One region of the Exiguobacterium sp. s157 genome, then DNA from elsewhere that is predicted to be linked to it. Evidence: predicted binding sites of a transcription regulator. Region 1 holds the regulator's gene; each other region holds the start of a gene.
The links. The regulator Rex, encoded in region 1, represses fermentation and respiration genes when NADH is low (regulators of the CRP and FNR family bind a similar motif). The targets are predictions, from matches to a motif close to TTGTGAAATATTTCACAA.
Positions count from the first base shown of each region.

Region 2: ric (iron-sulfur cluster repair di-iron protein) is a predicted target of Rex. The motif match lies at 2,052-2,069, and genes of this name have one in related genera.
Region 3: cydD (thiol reductant ABC exporter subunit CydD) is a predicted target of Rex. The motif match lies at 2,940-2,957, and genes of this name have one in related genera.

Region 1 is NZ_JACSLQ010000008.1:10,866-16,752, forward strand. Features, by position in the region: gene KNP67_RS13190 (ABC-F family ATP-binding cassette domain-containing protein) at 1-791, opposite strand, end outside; gene KNP67_RS13195 (redox-sensing transcriptional repressor Rex) at 941-1,597, shown strand; gene KNP67_RS13200 (twin-arginine translocase TatA/TatE family subunit) at 1,597-1,815, shown strand; gene tatC (twin-arginine translocase subunit TatC) at 1,818-2,606, shown strand; gene KNP67_RS13210 (FAD-dependent oxidoreductase) at 2,798-4,144, shown strand; gene KNP67_RS13215 (PspC domain-containing protein) at 4,177-4,359, opposite strand; partial or broken gene KNP67_RS13220 (NADPH-dependent F420 reductase) at 4,516-5,103, shown strand; gene KNP67_RS13225 (TM2 domain-containing protein) at 5,144-5,503, opposite strand; gene KNP67_RS13230 (hypothetical protein) at 5,618-5,776, shown strand; gene KNP67_RS13235 (hypothetical protein) at 5,773-5,887, shown strand, end outside.
Region 2 is NZ_JACSLQ010000003.1:156,484-162,370, reverse strand. Features, by position in the region: gene KNP67_RS08035 (malate synthase G) at 1-341, shown strand, start outside; gene KNP67_RS08030 (hypothetical protein) at 338-634, shown strand; gene aceA (isocitrate lyase) at 701-1,981, shown strand; gene ric (iron-sulfur cluster repair di-iron protein) at 2,130-2,837, shown strand; gene modA (molybdate ABC transporter substrate-binding protein) at 2,944-3,675, shown strand; gene modB (molybdate ABC transporter permease subunit) at 3,672-4,313, shown strand; gene KNP67_RS08005 (DUF3221 domain-containing protein) at 4,310-4,681, opposite strand; gene KNP67_RS08000 (MFS transporter) at 4,816-5,887, shown strand, end outside.
Region 3 is NZ_JACSLQ010000002.1:114,478-120,364, forward strand. Features, by position in the region: gene KNP67_RS04425 (glycoside hydrolase family 31 protein) at 1-2,036, shown strand, start outside; gene KNP67_RS04430 (Crp/Fnr family transcriptional regulator) at 2,171-2,857, shown strand; gene cydD (thiol reductant ABC exporter subunit CydD) at 2,986-4,710, shown strand; gene cydC (thiol reductant ABC exporter subunit CydC) at 4,707-5,887, shown strand, end outside.

The DNA of each region.
Region 1 (5,887 bases):
TTCTTCTCTTGCTCGTAAATGGCAGCCTTCTGTTCAAGGTACTTCGTGTAGTTGCCGACGAAGCGACGGCTGCGGTGGCGGGACAGCTCATAGACGACCGATACGACGCGGTCGAGGAAGTAGCGGTCGTGGGAGACGATGAGGACGGCGCCTTTATAGCCGCTCAAATACTTCTCGAGCCAGCCGAGTGTCTCGATGTCCAAGTGGTTCGTCGGCTCATCCAAGATGAGCAGGTCGGGACTTTGGAGCAGCATCTTCGCGAGGGCGAGACGTGTCCGTTGTCCGCCGGAGAGCGTATCGATGCGGCGTTCGAAGTCGTCCGGATAGAAACGCATCCCGTGAAGGACGGAGCGGATCGTCGCCTCATATTGATAGCCACCGCGGTCTTTGAACGTGTGTTGTTCTTCATCGTAAGACGACAGCAGACGCTCATAGGCGGCCGGGTCGTTCAAGATGCGCTCAGAACCCATGTCTTGTTCCATGCGGCGGAGCGTCTTCTCCTGTTCGATCAAATCGGTGAAGACGGTGAGCATCTCGTTCCAAATCGTCTCGTTCGACTCTAACCCTGAATCTTGGGCGAGATAGCCGATGGTGACGTCTTTCGGCTTCATGATGTCACCTGAATCGTAGTTGTATTCCCCGGCGATGACTTTGAGCAGCGTCGATTTGCCGGCGCCGTTGCGGCCGACGAGGGCGACACGTTCGCCTTCTTGAATCTCGAGTTTGACGTTCTCTAAAATCGGCTCGACGCCGAATGATTTCGATAAGTTATTGACTTGCAGTAGGATCAAGTGAAAAAACCCCTTTCTCTCTATTTAGTATACTTTATTTCTTCCCCATTTCAGGTATATTCATTGAGTGGTCATGTGAATTCGTTTACAATCAAGGTGTATGAAATTAGATTCGTTTGAAACGCGTCGTAAAAAGGAGGCTCTTTCCGTTGAGTCAAAACGAACCAAAGATTCCGCAAGCGACAGCCAAACGGTTGCCACTATACTATCGGTTTATCCAAAGCCTACATTCATCAGGAAAACAGCGTGTCTCTTCTGCTGAACTGAGCGAGGCGGTCAAGGTCGATTCGGCCACGATCCGTCGCGATTTTTCGTACTTCGGTGCGCTCGGTAAAAAGGGATATGGCTATAACGTACAGTATCTGTTAGACTTTTTCCGTAAGACACTGAATCAGGACGAGATTACGAACGTCGCCTTAGTCGGGGTTGGTCATCTTGGGACAGCTTTCGTCAACTATAACTTCCTTAAAAACAATAACACACATATCGTCGTCGGGTTCGACGCAGACGAGACAAAAGTCGGCACGACGATGTCCGGTGTCCCGATTCATCACGTCGATGAGATGGAACAGATCATGAAACAGAACAAGATTGACGTCGCCATCTTAACGGTGCCGTCTGCCTATGCGCAGCCTGTCGCGGACGACTTGGTCCGCTTCGGCATCAAAGGCATCTTGAACTTCACGCCGGCCCGTCTTACGGTGCCGGACACGGTCCGCGTCCATCACATCGACTTGTCGATCGAACTCCAGTCGCTCATTTACTTTATGCAACACTATCCATCTGCTGAGGGGGTCCATCAATAATGGAATTACTATCATCGTTGCTCGTCGTCGGTATTCCAGGAGGCGCAAGTATCTTCATTATCGCCATCGTCGCGCTCATCATCTTCGGGCCGAAGAAATTGCCTGAATTCGGACGCGCCGCTGGTCAAACGCTCCGTGAGTTCAAAAATGCCACGAACGGCATGATGAACGAACATGACGAGAAAGATAAGAAAGAACTTGAGAAGAAAGAGCAGTAATCATGAATCATCAACCTGATCAAGAGCGGGCGCTGTCCGATCACTTGACAGAGCTGCGGAGACGACTGATGCTGTCGGCATTTGTCGTCTTTGCCTTCTTTTTGATCGCTTTGCCGAGTGTCAAATACGTGCTCGCCTATCTGCAGGCGGACCTCGTCGAACGAGGGCTCGAACTGAACGCCTTTGGGGTCGCGGACCCGCTCATGATTTACTTGAACTTGGCGCTCGTCATCGGGCTCGTCACATCCGGTCCGTTTCTACTGTATCAACTGTGGGCGTTCGTCGCACCTGGTCTGCATCCGAACGAGCGGAAAGCGACGCTCGCCTATATCCCGATCATCTTCATCTTGTTCCTGATCGGTCTCGCGTTCGCCTATTATTGGTTGTTCCCGCTCGTCCTCGATATCTCGACGGACCTCGGGCAAGACCTCGGGCTAACGCAAATCATCGGGGCGTCGAACTACTTCACGTTCTTGCTGCAACTGACCATCCCATTCGGACTGTTGTTCCAGTTGCCGGTCGTGACGATGTTCTTGACGCGCATCGGTGTCGTGACGCCGTACTTCTTATCAAAAATTCGGAAGTATGCGTACTTCGCCTTGTTCGTCATCGCCGCGTTCATCACGCCGCCGGATTTGACGTCGCATCTCATGGTGTCATTGCCGCTCTTCTTCTTGTATGAAATCAGCTTATCGATTTCACGCATCACGTACCGGGGCGTGCTCCGTCGTGAGAAAGAGGCGATGGTGAAAGAGCAGATGGATTTGATGAAACAAATGAATGAGAAGTGAGCATCGTTCCTTAACGGGACGGTGCTTTTTTGTTGTCACAGTGGGTGTTCAAACTTTCGACATATTTACGTGAAAAAGTGAGCAAAAGGATTGTCAAACCTTCTTGTGAAATAGTACACTAAGTTCAGAAAGTAAATGTGATATTTATCACAAACACTAACTTGCCTAACACTCAAAGGAGAGACAACCATATGAAAATCGCAGTCATCGGATGTACACACGCAGGAACAGCAGCCGTCAAAGGATTACTCGCCAAGCACGACAATCTCGACATCACGGTATATGAGCGCAACGACAACGTCAGCTTCCTCTCGTGTGGGATCGCCCTCCACGTTGGCGGTGTCGTCAAACGTGCTGAAGAGCTCTTCTACGCGTCACCGACCGAACTCGAAGAACTCGGTGCGACGATGCGCATGAAGCACGACGTGTTGAACATCGACACGGAAGCGAAGACGGTCCATGCGAAAAACCTAGACACGGGAGAAGACGTCTATGACACGTTCGACCGTTTGATCGTCACGACTGGTTCATGGCCGATCGTCCCGACGCTTCCTGGCATCGAGATGACTGGGATTGAGCTCTGCAAAAACTATGGCCACGCCCAACGCATCATCGAGCGGGCAAAAGACGCGACGAACATCGCCGTCATCGGTGCCGGCTATATCGGCGTCGAGCTCGTCGAAGCGTTCGAAGTGTACGGCAAACACGTCACGTTCATCGATAGCGCCGACCGCATCTTGAACAAATATCTCGACAAATCGTTCACGGATCAACTTGAAGCAGATATGACGTCACGCGGCATCGACCTCGAGCTCGGCCAGACGGTCGAAGCGTTCCGTGGTACAGATGGAAACGTCACACACGTCGTGACCGATAAAGGTGAGTTCGAGGCCGACCTCGTCATCCTTTGTGTCGGCTTCCGCCCGAACACGGGACTCCTTCAAGGCCAAGTCGACATGCTCGGCAACGGCGCCATCATCGTCGACGAGTATATGCGCACGAGCAACCCGGACGTCTTCGCGGCTGGTGACAGCTGTGCCGTCTATTACAACCCGGCGCGCACACACGCCTACATCCCGCTCGCGACGAACGCCGTCCGCATGGGAACGCTCGTCGCAGAGAACTTGATTGCACCGCGTGTCCGTTATCAAGGGACGCAAGGAACGTCAGGTCTCCGTCTCTACGATTGGAACATTGCTTCATCAGGTCTCACGGAAGAAGCGGCCGGCCTGTTCGGTCTTGACGTCGAGAGCGTCATGATTGAGGATGCGTACCGTCCGGAGTTCATGCCGACAGCGGAACCGGTTCAGTTCAAACTCGTCTATGAAGTCGGCACACACCGCGTCGTCGGAGGACAAGTCCTCTCGAAAGCGGACATGACGCAAGCGGTCAACACGTTGTCGCTCGCCATCCAAAACGAGATGACGGTTGAAGAGCTTGCCTATGTCGACTTCTTCTTCCAACCGCACTACAACAAGCCATGGCACTTCATCAACAGTGGGGCGCTCGCGGCGATGAAAGATAAAGTCAACGCATAAAAAAACTCGGGAGCCGCGGCTTCCGAGTTTTTTTATAGATAGCGTGGGGCGTCCTTCATCGAGTTGGCGAGAATCATGTAGATGAGGACGTTCCCCGGTACGATTAAAAAGAGCAGACGAACGCCGAGCGGGGATAATTCGAAGTATTCAGCGATGCCGCCGCAGACACCGAAGAGTGAGCGGTTCGTGGCGGATTTGCGAAGCGGACGTTGCATAAGCATGGCTCCTATCTCACATATGATATAAAAATTTTACCATATAAATTGGTGGCAAGCGTACAATGCACACAGGTTTTTCTTCGTCTGAAGCCGGGGAAGGGGTAAGAGAAAGGCTACGGCACGCAGACGAAGAACTGTGAAGGGGAGTCGGACTATATGAAGATTGGTATTTTAGGAGCAGGGAAAGTCGGACGGACGCTCGGGCGCAAGTTCGAGGACGTTGGCTATGAAGTGTTGTACGGGACGCGCTCGGAGCGCGAGGGGACGATGTCGCTCCAAGAAGTGGCGTCGAACGCGCAAATCCTGTTGCTGACGACGCCGTTCGCGGCGGCCGTCGATTTGATTCAATCGCTCCGGGACTTGGACGATAAGATTGTCATCGACGTGACGAATCCGATTGCGAAAGAGTTTGACGCCATCGAGCGGCCGGAAGGGAAATCAGGGGCCGAACATCTGCAGGAGCTCGCTCCGCACGTCCGCATCGTCAAGGCGTTCAACCAGACCGGCGTCGAGAACTTGGAGAACCCGAACATGTCGATGATGTTCATCGCCGGTGACGAGCAGGAGTCGGTCCGGGCCGTCCAAGACCTCGCCTCGAAGATTGGCTTTGACGCTCATACGCTCCGGCACTTGAAGCTGGCGCGGGAGCTCGAGTCGCTCGCGTGGCTATGGATTCATTACGCGACGAAAGAACGGAAGCACCGGAATTTCGCGTTCTACTTGAAAGAGAATAGTTTCTAATAGAAAAGACGGTCACGCATTGGCGTGACCGTCCTGGTCGTTAAAAGGCAGCTTGACGCTCAGAGCGAGTCTTCAACGATTCGATCGTCTCGCGCTCGATGGCTTCGACTTCGCGTTGTTGCCAGCCTGGCATGAGGAACGCGTCGACGAGCGCCCAAATGCCTGCTACGAACAATCCAACGAAACCAATCAAGACGACGGTAAGGATGATTGAACCAACCGTAAGAGCTAGCATCCCAAGGGCGCTACCTGTCTTTTTAAAGTAGAAACGGTGTGCGCCGAAACCGCCGAGGAAGAACCAAAGCAAATACGCGACGACGAGATTACGTTTCTTTTTCTCGACTTCGCTGTTGACGAGGAGCATTTCCTCCGTCGATAAATCGGTACGTGAATAATTCATGATAGGATGTGCCTTCTTTCCGAGAATTGATATAATGAATGCAGACTTTATTGTACCGGGAAACGGATGAATTCCCATGATTTTCTATTTTTTTTGGAAGTGAGGAATGAACCAATGGGTTTTGCGATTGTGACGTTCATCGTCGCGTTTATTCACGTCATCGCGGGAGCGGTCGTGTTACATAAATATCCGCAATATAAGTCGATCGCCATCAGTGTGATCGTACTAGGTTTCTTATATGGTGTGTTGACGGTTGGGTTTATTGTGTTATGAAAAAATCACCAACGATGCTACGTATTCGGGGGAAGTTCTCGAATCAAGAGGTATTAAAACTAGGGACGGGCGTTATGCTCGGGTTTGTCGTATTGGAGCTGCTGCTCGGGG
Region 2 (5,887 bases), on a different contig from region 1:
TTCATCATGTCGGGTTGATGGAAGACCGAGCAACGCTTCGTATTTCGAGTCAACATGTCGCCAACTGGCTATACCATGGAATCTGTAGCCGTGAACAAGTCGAAGTGACGCTTTACCGGATGGCCGAGGTCGTCGACGCGCAAAACGCGGAAGATCCGCACTATCGTCCGATGACGCCAGATGTAGACTGCTCCATCGCCTATCAAGCGGCGAAAGAGTTAGTGTTCGAAGGCGATGCATCACCAAATGGATATACGGAACCGATCCTGCACCGGCGCCGCCGACAGTTTTTACAACAAGTGACATTAGAACCGAATTTAAAAGGAGGAGCATCATCATGACAACGAAAAAAATCGAAAGCGAACAGTTGATTGAACGTTGGGTCGTCCGTCGGATCGTCTCGGGGGAATCGACAGCGGCGCTCGCTAACACGGCGTTCGTCTATGGGAACGATTTGATGCGCCTCGTGCTCGACCGGGCCGACGGGTCGCTCCAAATCATGAGAGAGCCGGTCGAAGAGGTCGTCATATTCCGTAAACCAGAAGATCGTGACGAAGAAAACGTCTGTCGTTGCTGCGGGATGGAGCACTCGTCATTCAAAGCGGCGCTCGAATGCTGTGCATACTTGGATTAAGCTTGCATTATCTGTTATATAACAAACGATAAATATATAAATTAATATAATACAGGAGGAATGGATATGAATGAACAACAAATGCAACTAGAGGATATGTTACAGTCGGAACGGTTTAACGGGGTCGAACGTCCATATGGGGTCAAAGACGTGATGAGGCTTCGGGGGTCTGTCCTAATCGAGCATACGCTCGCGACAAAAGGAGCGGAACGGTTATGGGAGTTACTCCACGAACGAGACTACGTCCACGCGCTCGGCGCGTTGACGGGGAACCAGGCCATCCAGCAAGTGAAGGCGGGTCTCGAAGCCATCTATTTGAGCGGATGGCAAGTCGCCGCCGATGCGAACTTGTCGGGACACATGTACCCGGACCAAAGCCTATACCCGGCTAACTCGGTGCCGAGCGTCGTCAAACGGATTAACCAGGCGCTTCAACGGGCCGATCAAATTCAAACGGCGGAAGGGAAAGGCGATACGCATTGGTTCGCCCCGATCGTCGCTGACATGGAAGCCGGTTTCGGCGGTGTGCTCAACGTGTTCGAGTTGACGAAGGCGATGATTGAGGCGGGTGCAGCCGGCGTCCACTTGGAGGATCAACTCTCTTCAGAGAAGAAGTGCGGTCACCTCGGCGGCAAAGTGTTGCTCCCGACACAGACGGCCGTGAAAAACTTGATTGCCGCACGTCTCGCGGCAGACGTCATGGGGGTGTCGACGATTATCGTCGCCCGGACCGACGCCCACGCCGCGAACTTGATTACGAGCGACATCGACCCAATCGACCATCCGTTCATCGTCGGTGACCGGACACCGGAAGGGTTTTACCGCACCGAGGCAGGCATCGAGCAGGCAATCGCGCGTGGTCTTGCCTACGCACCGTACGCCGACCTCGTCTGGTGCGAGACGTCCGAGCCCGATTTGGATGAGGCACGCCAATTCGCAAATGCGATTCACGCGAAATATCCGGGCAAACTGCTTGCTTACAACTGCTCACCTTCGTTCAACTGGAAGAAGAAGCTGTCAGACGAGGAAATCGCAACGTTCCAACAAGAAATTGGTGCGATGGGGTACAAGTTCCAATTCGTCACGCTCGCTGGTTTCCACTCGCTCAACTTCGGAATGTTCGAACTCGCACGCGGATACAAAGCCCGCGGGATGGCTGCCTATTCCGAGTTGCAGCAAGCTGAATTCTCGGCGGAGCAGCATGGCTATACGGCGACACGTCACCAGCGCGAAGTCGGGACCGGGTACTTTGATGAAGTGTCACTCGTCATTTCTGGAGGCCAGTCGTCGACGACGGCATTGGCCGGATCGACCGAGGCAGAGCAATTTGAAACGCCTTCCCATTAATCGACGCCCCTCACAAAATGAGGGGCTGTTTTGTGTCCAAATTTGGAACGCGGCAATCCCGTTCACCTAAATGTGACGTATTTCACATTTTTGTCGTCAAACTCTTGCTACGCTAAACATGTCAAAACGAATATGGAGGTTATGACAGATGACACAGACATTCACGGGCGATACGCACGTATCTGAAATCGTCAAACAATGCCCGCAAGCAGCAGACATCTTCAAACGGAACCGAATCGATTTTTGTTGTGGTGGCAACCGACCACTCGCTGAAGCGACTGACAAATCGAAACGGTCGACAGAAGATATTTTAGAAGAAGTCAATGCGCTCTATCAACGCAAGCAAGAGATGAACGAGAAGAGCATCGATTGGGATGCTGCTTCTTCATCGGAATTGATTGAGCACATCATTTATAAGCATCACCAGTTTTTGACGGACGAATTGCCACAGCTCACACCATATGTGACAAAAGTGTTCCGGGTTCACGGACAAAACCATCCGCACCTCGGACGCATTCATCAACTGTTCAATCAATTGAAAGTGGAACTTGAACAACATATCGTCAAAGAAGAGACGGAAGACTTCCCGACGTTGCTTCGTCATGAGACGGCACCGACAGCTGAAACGAGACGGGAGCTTGATGACATTTTGGCTTCGCTCGAGTCAGAACATGCAGCAGCGGGTGACATCTTGAAAGAGCTTCGGCACATCACGAACGACTATACGCCGCCTGAAGGTGCGTGTGGGACGTATCGTCTTGTCTATCAACGGTTAGAAGCGCTCGAATCGGATACGTTCGAACATATTCATCTCGAGAACAACATTTTATTCCCGCGGGCGCGCACGTTCGCTTAATAAGGGCACACCTCTACTGACGTAGGGGTGTATTTTTGTGACGTTTGATACAGATGGGAGGCGAAGCAATCGCTACGATAAAAGAGAAGCAAAGGAGTGATCAATCATGAAACGGGTGAGTGGAGTCATCATAGGGATGGCAGTCGCCTTATTACTAAGTCAAGTCTGGTCGAGTTCAGATTCGGAGGACACCGTGACCATCCTAGCAGCGGCAAGCTTAGGACCGGCTTTGGAAGAGGTCGAGCGACAACTTGAAGCGGAATTCGATGGGATTGATGTTCGGGTCGTGACGAACGGGAGCGGCGCTTTGCGAGCACAAATCAATCACGGGTCTCCGGCAGATATCTTTTTAGCCGCGAGCGTTGACGATGTCGACCGATTACAAATCCCGATTCTAGAGCGGGATATGTTCTTGCATAACGAATTGTGGCTCGTAACACCGAAAGGGAAACCGTGCGCGGAGACGTGGCACGACTTAAATACATGTGCTCGCATCGTCATCGGTGATCCGATCAATGTCCCGGCCGGTCGTTACGCAAAAGTGGCGCTCGAAGGGGAAGATGTGTGGGAGGAAGTGGAGCCGCGAGTCATGTTCGCCCAAAACGTGAGACAAGTGCTGACGCTCATCGAACAAGGTGACGCCAATGCGGGATTCGTTTATAAAACGGAACTCACGACGGACATCGAGTCGATTCAGTCGGTCCCATTTGAAGCGACGGGTGCGATTTCGTATCCGGCAGTTCGCTTAACGCATGATCCATACGTCCGCGATATCTATGCGCGTTTGTTTGATAATGAGATCCAAGCTCACTTTTTGGCGAAAGGATTTTCCAAATGACGCAATCTCCACTTCAACTCACATTCGAAGTCGGGATGATGGCGACGGTGAGCGCCTTCGTCCTCGCCTTCGGAGCGGCCTATTTCATGCATCACCGTCAATTTAAAGGAAAGCGGCTGCTGGAGACAGTGTTTTTACTGCCGCTCATCTTGCCACCGACAGTCATCGGGTTATACGCCTTGATGGTCCTCGGGAACAACGGGATCGGTGGGTTCTTGCCCGTCACCATCTTGTTCACCAAACAGGCGAACGTCATCGCGTCCGCCTTGGCCGCGTTTCCGCTCATCTACCAAACGATTCGTCTCGGGCTCAAACAACTCGATGCGGAATGGTATGAGGCCGGACGCGTGCTCGGCGGGTCAGAGCGTCAACTGTTCACCTACGTGACGATTCCGCTGCTGTTACCCGCGTTGACGAGCGGCTTCGTCCTCGGCTTCGCCCGATCAATCGGCGAGTTTGGGATTACGATGATGATTGCCGGAAATATCCCGGGCGAGACGATGACGCTCGCCACAGCGATTTATATGGCGACAATCAACGGAGATATGACCCAGGCACTCGTCTGGAGTGGATGGTTGGTTGGTTTGGCGTTTTTAGTCCTATGGCTGAGCGAACGTTACGGCAAACGTCAATATTAGTCGATCACAGCGACTTTTTTCACATAAGACCGGTTCGGAGTATTTAAGATACTTGGGCCGGTCTTTTTCCAAATGTGGACGTGGTCCCCGACAGCGATTTGTTCGAACGTCGCCTTTACTTGAAACTTGAACCAACTTACGTCTTCCGGTTCACTTTGCGCGAAAAGAGTGTCAGGAGAGAGCGTGGCTTCTTCTGCAGTGATGCCGCTGATGACGAGTGCGGTGCGGTCAGACTCATTTATTTCAATCACATATCCTTCGACGTCTGGCTCGGTCGTCGCCCGGTTAGCGAAGACAAACCCGATGGAAAAGACGACGAGCATGGCCACGATGGTGAGGAATAACATGATTTTAAGCGATGATTTCATAAGGGAACGCCTCCTTCGTTCATTATTCTGTCACGTCTCGAATCGCTTATCTGTGAAAAAAGTAACAGTTAAGTCGAGATGTCATCTTTATGATGAAACTATGAAGTCGCTCGGAAAGAGAAGGGGGAACACATATGTCCGATCGTTATTTTTATTCGACCGCCGCAAAGTGGTCGTTCGTAGGATTCACCGTCTTGGTGCTCTCGACATGGATCGCCTCGGCAGGATTTGAGCACGTGGACATGGCGCTGTTCGGCTACTATATCGCCGCCGTCATTTGCATGATTGGGATGGTCGTCCGCTTGACGTTATTTTTTGCACGGCCGGCCACCTCACAAGTATTGAAGCGGAGCCTCAAACAAATGAAGGCAGAAAAGAAACGGGCCAGCAAGGCCGTCGCCGCCACGACCGTCAACAATATTGTCTTACAGAAGTTCATCTGGGAACGTGGCTGGTACCGCTGGACCCAACATATGTTGATTGCCTGGGGATGTCTCGGGTCGTTCGCCATCACATTCGGGCTGACGTTCCAATGGATGCGGTTTGATTTGATTGATATCGAGACGTATCAGATTGTCGTCTTTAACATCCCGACCATCAAGATGGCTGCGCACGGGTTGTTCGCGGAGCTCGTCTATAACGGGTTGAACATCACCGCGCTCATGTTGCTCGTCGGCGTGCTCATGGCACTCTATCGCCGGATCAACGACCAGGACGTGAAAGTGACCCAGCGGTTCGAATTTGATATTTTACCGCTCCTCATGTTGCTCATCGTCACTGTCTCGGGGTTGTTGTTGACCGTGTCGTATGTATTCTTCGGAGGCTTCATCCATCACGAGCTCGCCTTGTTCCATCAATTGACCGTCATCATCTTTTTATGTTACTTCCCGTTCGGTAAACTGTTCCACTTGCCGGTCCGACCGATGGCGGCCAGCGTCCCGATGAACTACCGGGAAGTCGAAGCGGATGAGACCCGTGTCTGCGCCGGGTGCGGGACACGTTATGCGACGGACAATCAAGTCGAGGACGTCCAAGCGATTTTGCAAGCACAGACGATCCAGCTCGGGCTCAGTGACGGGACCCAGCTCTCCGATTACTGCCAACCGTGTCGACGTTCGATGCGTGTGAAGATGCAATTGAACTTGATGAACGGACAGTTACCGACACACCCGGTCGATACGAACACGGGCATGTCGATGCCAGGAT
Region 3 (5,887 bases), on a different contig from region 1:
GGAACTTCAGTACGTACTATAGCCGCTATACATTTAACGGACCGGAGCGGACGTTGAAAGGGACGGCGCGAACGCTCGACCATGTCGACGGGGCGACGGAACTCGGTGAGGGCATCGCCTCAAAACAAGGATATGCCGTCATCGATGACTCCGATTCGTTCATCATGACCGAGGATCGTTTTGTGGAACCGAGACGGAAGCATATCCATGACTTGTACTATTTCGGTTATGGACATGAATATAAGCGGGCGCTGCGTGACTTCTATCAACTGACAGGCCCGACGCCGCTGTTGCCACGAAAAGCGCTCGGCAACTGGTGGAGCCGCTATTGGCGCTACGACGAGACGGAATATAAAGAACTCATGCGTCGGTTTAAGACAGAAGACATCCCGTTCTCGGTCAGCGTCATCGACATGGATTGGCACGTCACCGATGTCCCCGAAGAATACGGGAGCGGATGGACGGGTTATTCATGGAATAAAAACCTGTTCCCGGACCCGAAAGGCTTCTTGACGTGGCTCAAACAAGAGAGTCTGCTCGTCACGTTGAACTTGCACCCGGCGGACGGCGTGCGTGCCTTCGAAGATCAGTATACGGCGATGGCCGAGGCGATGGGCATCGACCCGTCCCAGGGTGACCGCATTCCGTTCGACTTCTCTGATAAGCGCTTCATTCAAGCTTATTTCGAGCAGATGCACCATCCGCATGAAGTCGACGGCGTCGATTTTTGGTGGATTGACTGGCAACAAGGCTCGACCTCGAAAATGGAGGGGCTCGACCCGCTCTGGATGTTAAATCACTATCATGCGGCCGACATCGCCCGTGACGGCAACCGTCCGCTCATCTTCTCCCGTTACGCCGGGCCGGGCAGCCATCGGTATCCGGTCGGTTTTTCGGGCGACACGTTGATTTCGTGGGCGTCCCTGGCCTTCCAACCATACTTTACAGCGACGGCGGCCAATATCGGCTATGGCTGGTGGAGTCATGACATCGGCGGCCATTATCGTGGGTCGAAAGATGATGAACTCGCCGCGCGCTGGGTCGCATTCGGTGTATTCAGCCCGATTATGCGACTGCACTCGACATTGAGTACGTTCAACGGCAAGGAGCCGTGGCGCTTCGGTCTCGAGGCGGAACGGTCGATGAAGACGTTCCTGCGTCTGCGCCATCAATTGATTCCATATACCTATACGATGAACTGGCGAAATCATGTCGGCGCCTTGCCGCTCGTCTTACCGATGTATTACGAGCACCCGGACGAAGACGCGGCATATGAGGTGCCGAATGAGTATTACTTCGGCAGTGAACTCATCGTCTCCCCAATCGTCGAACCGATGAATCGACAGCTCCACGTGGCGGCGACGAACGTCTGGCTACCGAAAGGCGACTGGTTCGACTTCTTCACGGGTCATCGCTACAGCGGAGACAAATCGGTTCGCATGTTCCGTGGGCTCGAAGATCAGGCGGTGTTCGCCAAAGCCGGGGCGATTATCCCGATGGCACCACACCATTCGGGTCGAAACGATACCGACAACCCGGCCGATTTGGAAGTGCTCATCTTCCCAGGCGCCTCGAACACGTTCACGCTCTATGAAGACAATGGGAAGGACCGTGGCTATGAGACGGGAGCCTACGCCGAGACGACGTTCACGCTCGATTGGGAGGAACGGAGCCTTCATATCCAAGTGACAGGTGACCGGTCTGTGTTACCGGTGGACCGCCATGTCACGTTGCTCCTTCGAGGGGTGACCGGGTCTGGTGAATACAAACGGGAGACACAGACGCTTCGCCTCGAGCTCGGACCGATCAGAGACGAGCTGACCGTGGAACTCCCGGTCGATGTGACGGCGAACGACCATCGTCTCGATCGGTTGTATCGCTTCTTGGACCGTGCGGAAATCTCATACGATTTAAAAGACCGGTTATACCGGTCAGCGGCGGCGAAGACGCGACTCGAAGCATGGCTGTTCGATTTACATGCGCTCGAACTCGATCGCGACCTGCAAGACGCGATCATGGAATTGATGCTCGACTGAATACTTTATTGTGACGAAGAGGGGCGGTTCATGCCCTTCTTTTTTTGTCAGAAAATCGTCGGATTTTGTAAGCGTTTTCAATAAGAGGTCGCTTTATACTTAAAAGAGAGGCAAGATGGATTGGAGGATGCGACATGAAACCAAAATGGACGGTGGACGATTTGAGACAGCTTGATGTGTTCGCCAAATGTGCCACACGAGAGCTCGAGGCGCTGTTGCCGCATGTCTATTGCCGCACGTATCGGAAAGGTCAACTCTTGTTCATAGAGGGCGATCCCCGGGAACGGGTCTATTTCTTGATTAGCGGTTATGTGAAGCTTGAACGTTGCAACGAGACGGCGACACATCAATATACGGACTACTTGAAACCGAAGCAGTTGTTCCCGTATCGCGGCTTGCTGACGGAACCGTACTATCAACATTCAGCCGAGGCGTTGACCGATATCGAGGTCATCTATATGCCGACCGATCGATTCGAACAACTCGTCTCGCGGAACGCATCGATGTTGCTCCACATCGTCGGACAGATGAACCGGATTCTCGATTTGCACGAGCGCCGTGTCCAGGACATCATCACACCGAGTGCGACCGACCGGGTGCTCAACACGATTCATTACTTGATTGAAGACCTCGGGGAGGCGGAAGCGACGGGCGTTCGTGTCCGCTGCCCGTTCACGACGATTGAGATTTCGCGCTTGTCGGGCACGTCACGAGAGACCGTATCGAACATCTTGTCGCGGTTGCGAAAAGAAGACGTGCTTCAATTTGATGCGCGGGAATTGATGATCGGTCATCCTGAATATTTTGAACAGTCGCTGTGATGGCGCCGCGTGTGGGACGTGGCGTTTTTTGCATGTCTGAGGAAGCGAAGCGTTCGCCTTGCAAGGGTGCATCAGGTATAATTAGTGAGAATCCTCACAAAGAAAAAGTCTCCTGATTGATAGAAAGGATGAACGCAGTGAAACGACTGCAAGCTCTCGCTTTAGCAGAAAAACGCCATATCGTCGGACTCATCATCGCGGCAGTGATGATCGGGTTGTCGATTTTAGCTCAAGCCTATTTGATTGTCGACATTGTCGATCAAGTCTTTTTAAAAAATGCATCGTTTGAAAGCATCGTTCCGACGCTCGGGTGGCTCATCCTCGCGCTCGTCACACGAGCTGGTTTCGGCTATATGTCGGGGAGGATTGGAGCGAGCCTGTCAGAAAAGGCGAAACGAACACTCCGATTGCAATTGCTCGACCGCTATACGTCGAATCCGATTGAGACGTCACTATCCGGTCAATCCGGTAAAAAGGTGAGCGTGTTCATGGACGCGGTCGACGAAGTCGATGCCTACTTTAGCCAATATTGGCCGCAAGTCATTCAAACGTCGATTATTCCACTACTCATTCTCGTCGTCGTCTTCAGCCAACATTGGATTTCAGGCGTCATCATGATGGTGACGGCTCCATTCATCCCAATTTTCTTCATCATCATCGGGATTGCGACCCAGAAGAAGTCAGAACAGCAGATGGAGAAAATGAATCAGTTCTCCGGCAAGTTCTTGGACGTGTTGCAAGGATTAACGACGCTCAAACTATACGGTCGGACCGAGCGTGAGGCGCAAGCGATTGAAAAGAGCAGTCTCGATTTCCGCGACGCGACGATGGTCGTCTTGAAGACGGCGTTCCTGTCGGGTCTCATGCTCGAGTTCATCTCGATGCTCAGCACGGGCGTCGTCGCACTCGAAGTGGCGCTCCAAATGGTCGTCTGGGAGAACTTGACGTTCTTCTCCGGCTTTTTGATTCTCGTCTTGGCCCCGGAATACTATTTGGCCATCAAAGACCTCGGCGGTGCGTTCCACACCGGACGAGGCAGCATGGGGGCGGCCGACCGTATTTTCGAGGCGCTCGATGCACCGGATGAACGCTTGACCTGGGGCGACCGGACGTTGACGAGCCCGACACCCGACCTCGAGCTCGACGCCGTCTCGTTCGCCTATGAAGGTGGACGCTTTACGCTGCATCCATTAAGCGGTGTGATTCCTGCCGGTGCCCACGTGGCGCTCGTCGGGGCGAGCGGGTCCGGTAAGACGACCGTATTGAACGTGTTGTCCGGGCTCGTGAAACCGGACAGTGGACGTGTCCTCGTCGACGGAGAACCGCTCGAGACATACACCGATTCGTCATGGTATGACACGATTGGCTACATCTCACAAAATCCGTATTTGTTCGCCGGTACCGTCGCCGATAATATCGCCCTCGGGGAAACGGCCGACGAGATAAACATCCTTGAAGCCGCGAATGCAGCCGGATTGAACGATGTCATCGCGCAATTGCCGAACGGCATTCATACCGAACTCGGTGAAGGCGGTTATGGATTGTCTGGAGGCGAACGGCAACGGCTCGCCTTGGCCCGCGCCTTCTTGAAACGACCGGGCATCATCTTGTTCGATGAACCGACGACAGGGCTCGATTTAGTGACGGAGCAAATCGTTCGGCGCTCGATTGAGGAGTTGTCGCGCGAGGCGACGCTTGTCACGGTCGCGCATCGCTTGCATACGATCAAGCAGGCGGACGCGATTTGGTTCATGGACGATGGGAAGCTCCTCGCCCAAGGTACGCATGACGAATTGCTCAGCGTTCCGCAATACGCTGACTTGTTCACGCTACAGAAAGGGGTGAGAGGATGAACTCACTTTGGACGATCACGAAATGGATGATGCGCGAGAAGAAGGATATCGTCCTCTCGATCTTCTTTGGGTACGTGGCCGGCATCGCGGCCGTCGCCTTGTTCGCGGCGAGCGGTTACCTCGTCTCACGGGCCGGTCTCGTACCGCCGCTCTATGCGCTCATGGTGCCTGTCGTTTTGATTAAATTGTTCGGTGTGATTCGGGCGAGTGCGCGTTATCAAGAGCGCCTTGCCTCGCACCGGGCGACGTTCACGATTTTGAGCGAGTTGCGGGTCCGGTTTTACCGCCAGCTCGAACCGCTCGTGCCGAGCATCTTTGCCAAGTATCGGAGCGGAGATTTGCTCGCTCGCGTCGTCGGTGACGTCGAGAGCTTGCAAAACTACTTTTTACGGGTATTCTATCCGCCGATTATCTTGGTGCTCGTCTTCTTGAGTACGATTTTTTTCGTCACGTATTTCTCGATGTGGGTCAGCCTCTGGATTTTGTTCGGTGTGTTCGTGACCGGCTTTTTGATTCCGGCGTTCTTCGCCCGAATCTGTGCCAAGCACGACCGCGAGCTTCGCGCCTTACGGGGTGACCTGTCGAGTGGGATGACAGAGATGATGTACGGATATCGCGATTTGTTGCTTCATCATCAACTTGGACGGACACGCGGCGAGCTGCTCGAACAGAGTGACCGTTACGCCGAAGCGCAGAAGCGGGATGTGACGAATCAGTTCTTCAACTCGTCACTCGTCGTGGCGGCATCCCTGCTCGTCTCGTGGGGTGTTCTTGCCATCGGGGCGTATCTCGTCGTCGACGGCGAGTTGAACGGCCTATTTTTGGCCATGCTCATCATGATGTCGCTCACCGCGTTTGAGAACGCGACACCGATGGCGGTCTTCCCAGGCCACTTTGCCGACAGCAAGCAAGCGGCCGATCGACTGCTCGAAGTCGTCGAGCCGAGTGAAGCAATCGTCGCGGCCGAGGCCACCCGGACGGACATGGTACTCGAATCCGCTCCAGACGTATCGTTCGAGCGCGTGACCTATCGCTATCCGGATACGTACCGCGACGTCCTGAGCGACGTGGATGTGACGTTACGAAGCGGAACGAAGACGGTCATCGTCGGGCCGAGCGGCTCAGGGAAATCGACGCTCCTGCAACTGTTGCTCGCTTTCGTCAGACCTGATTCCGG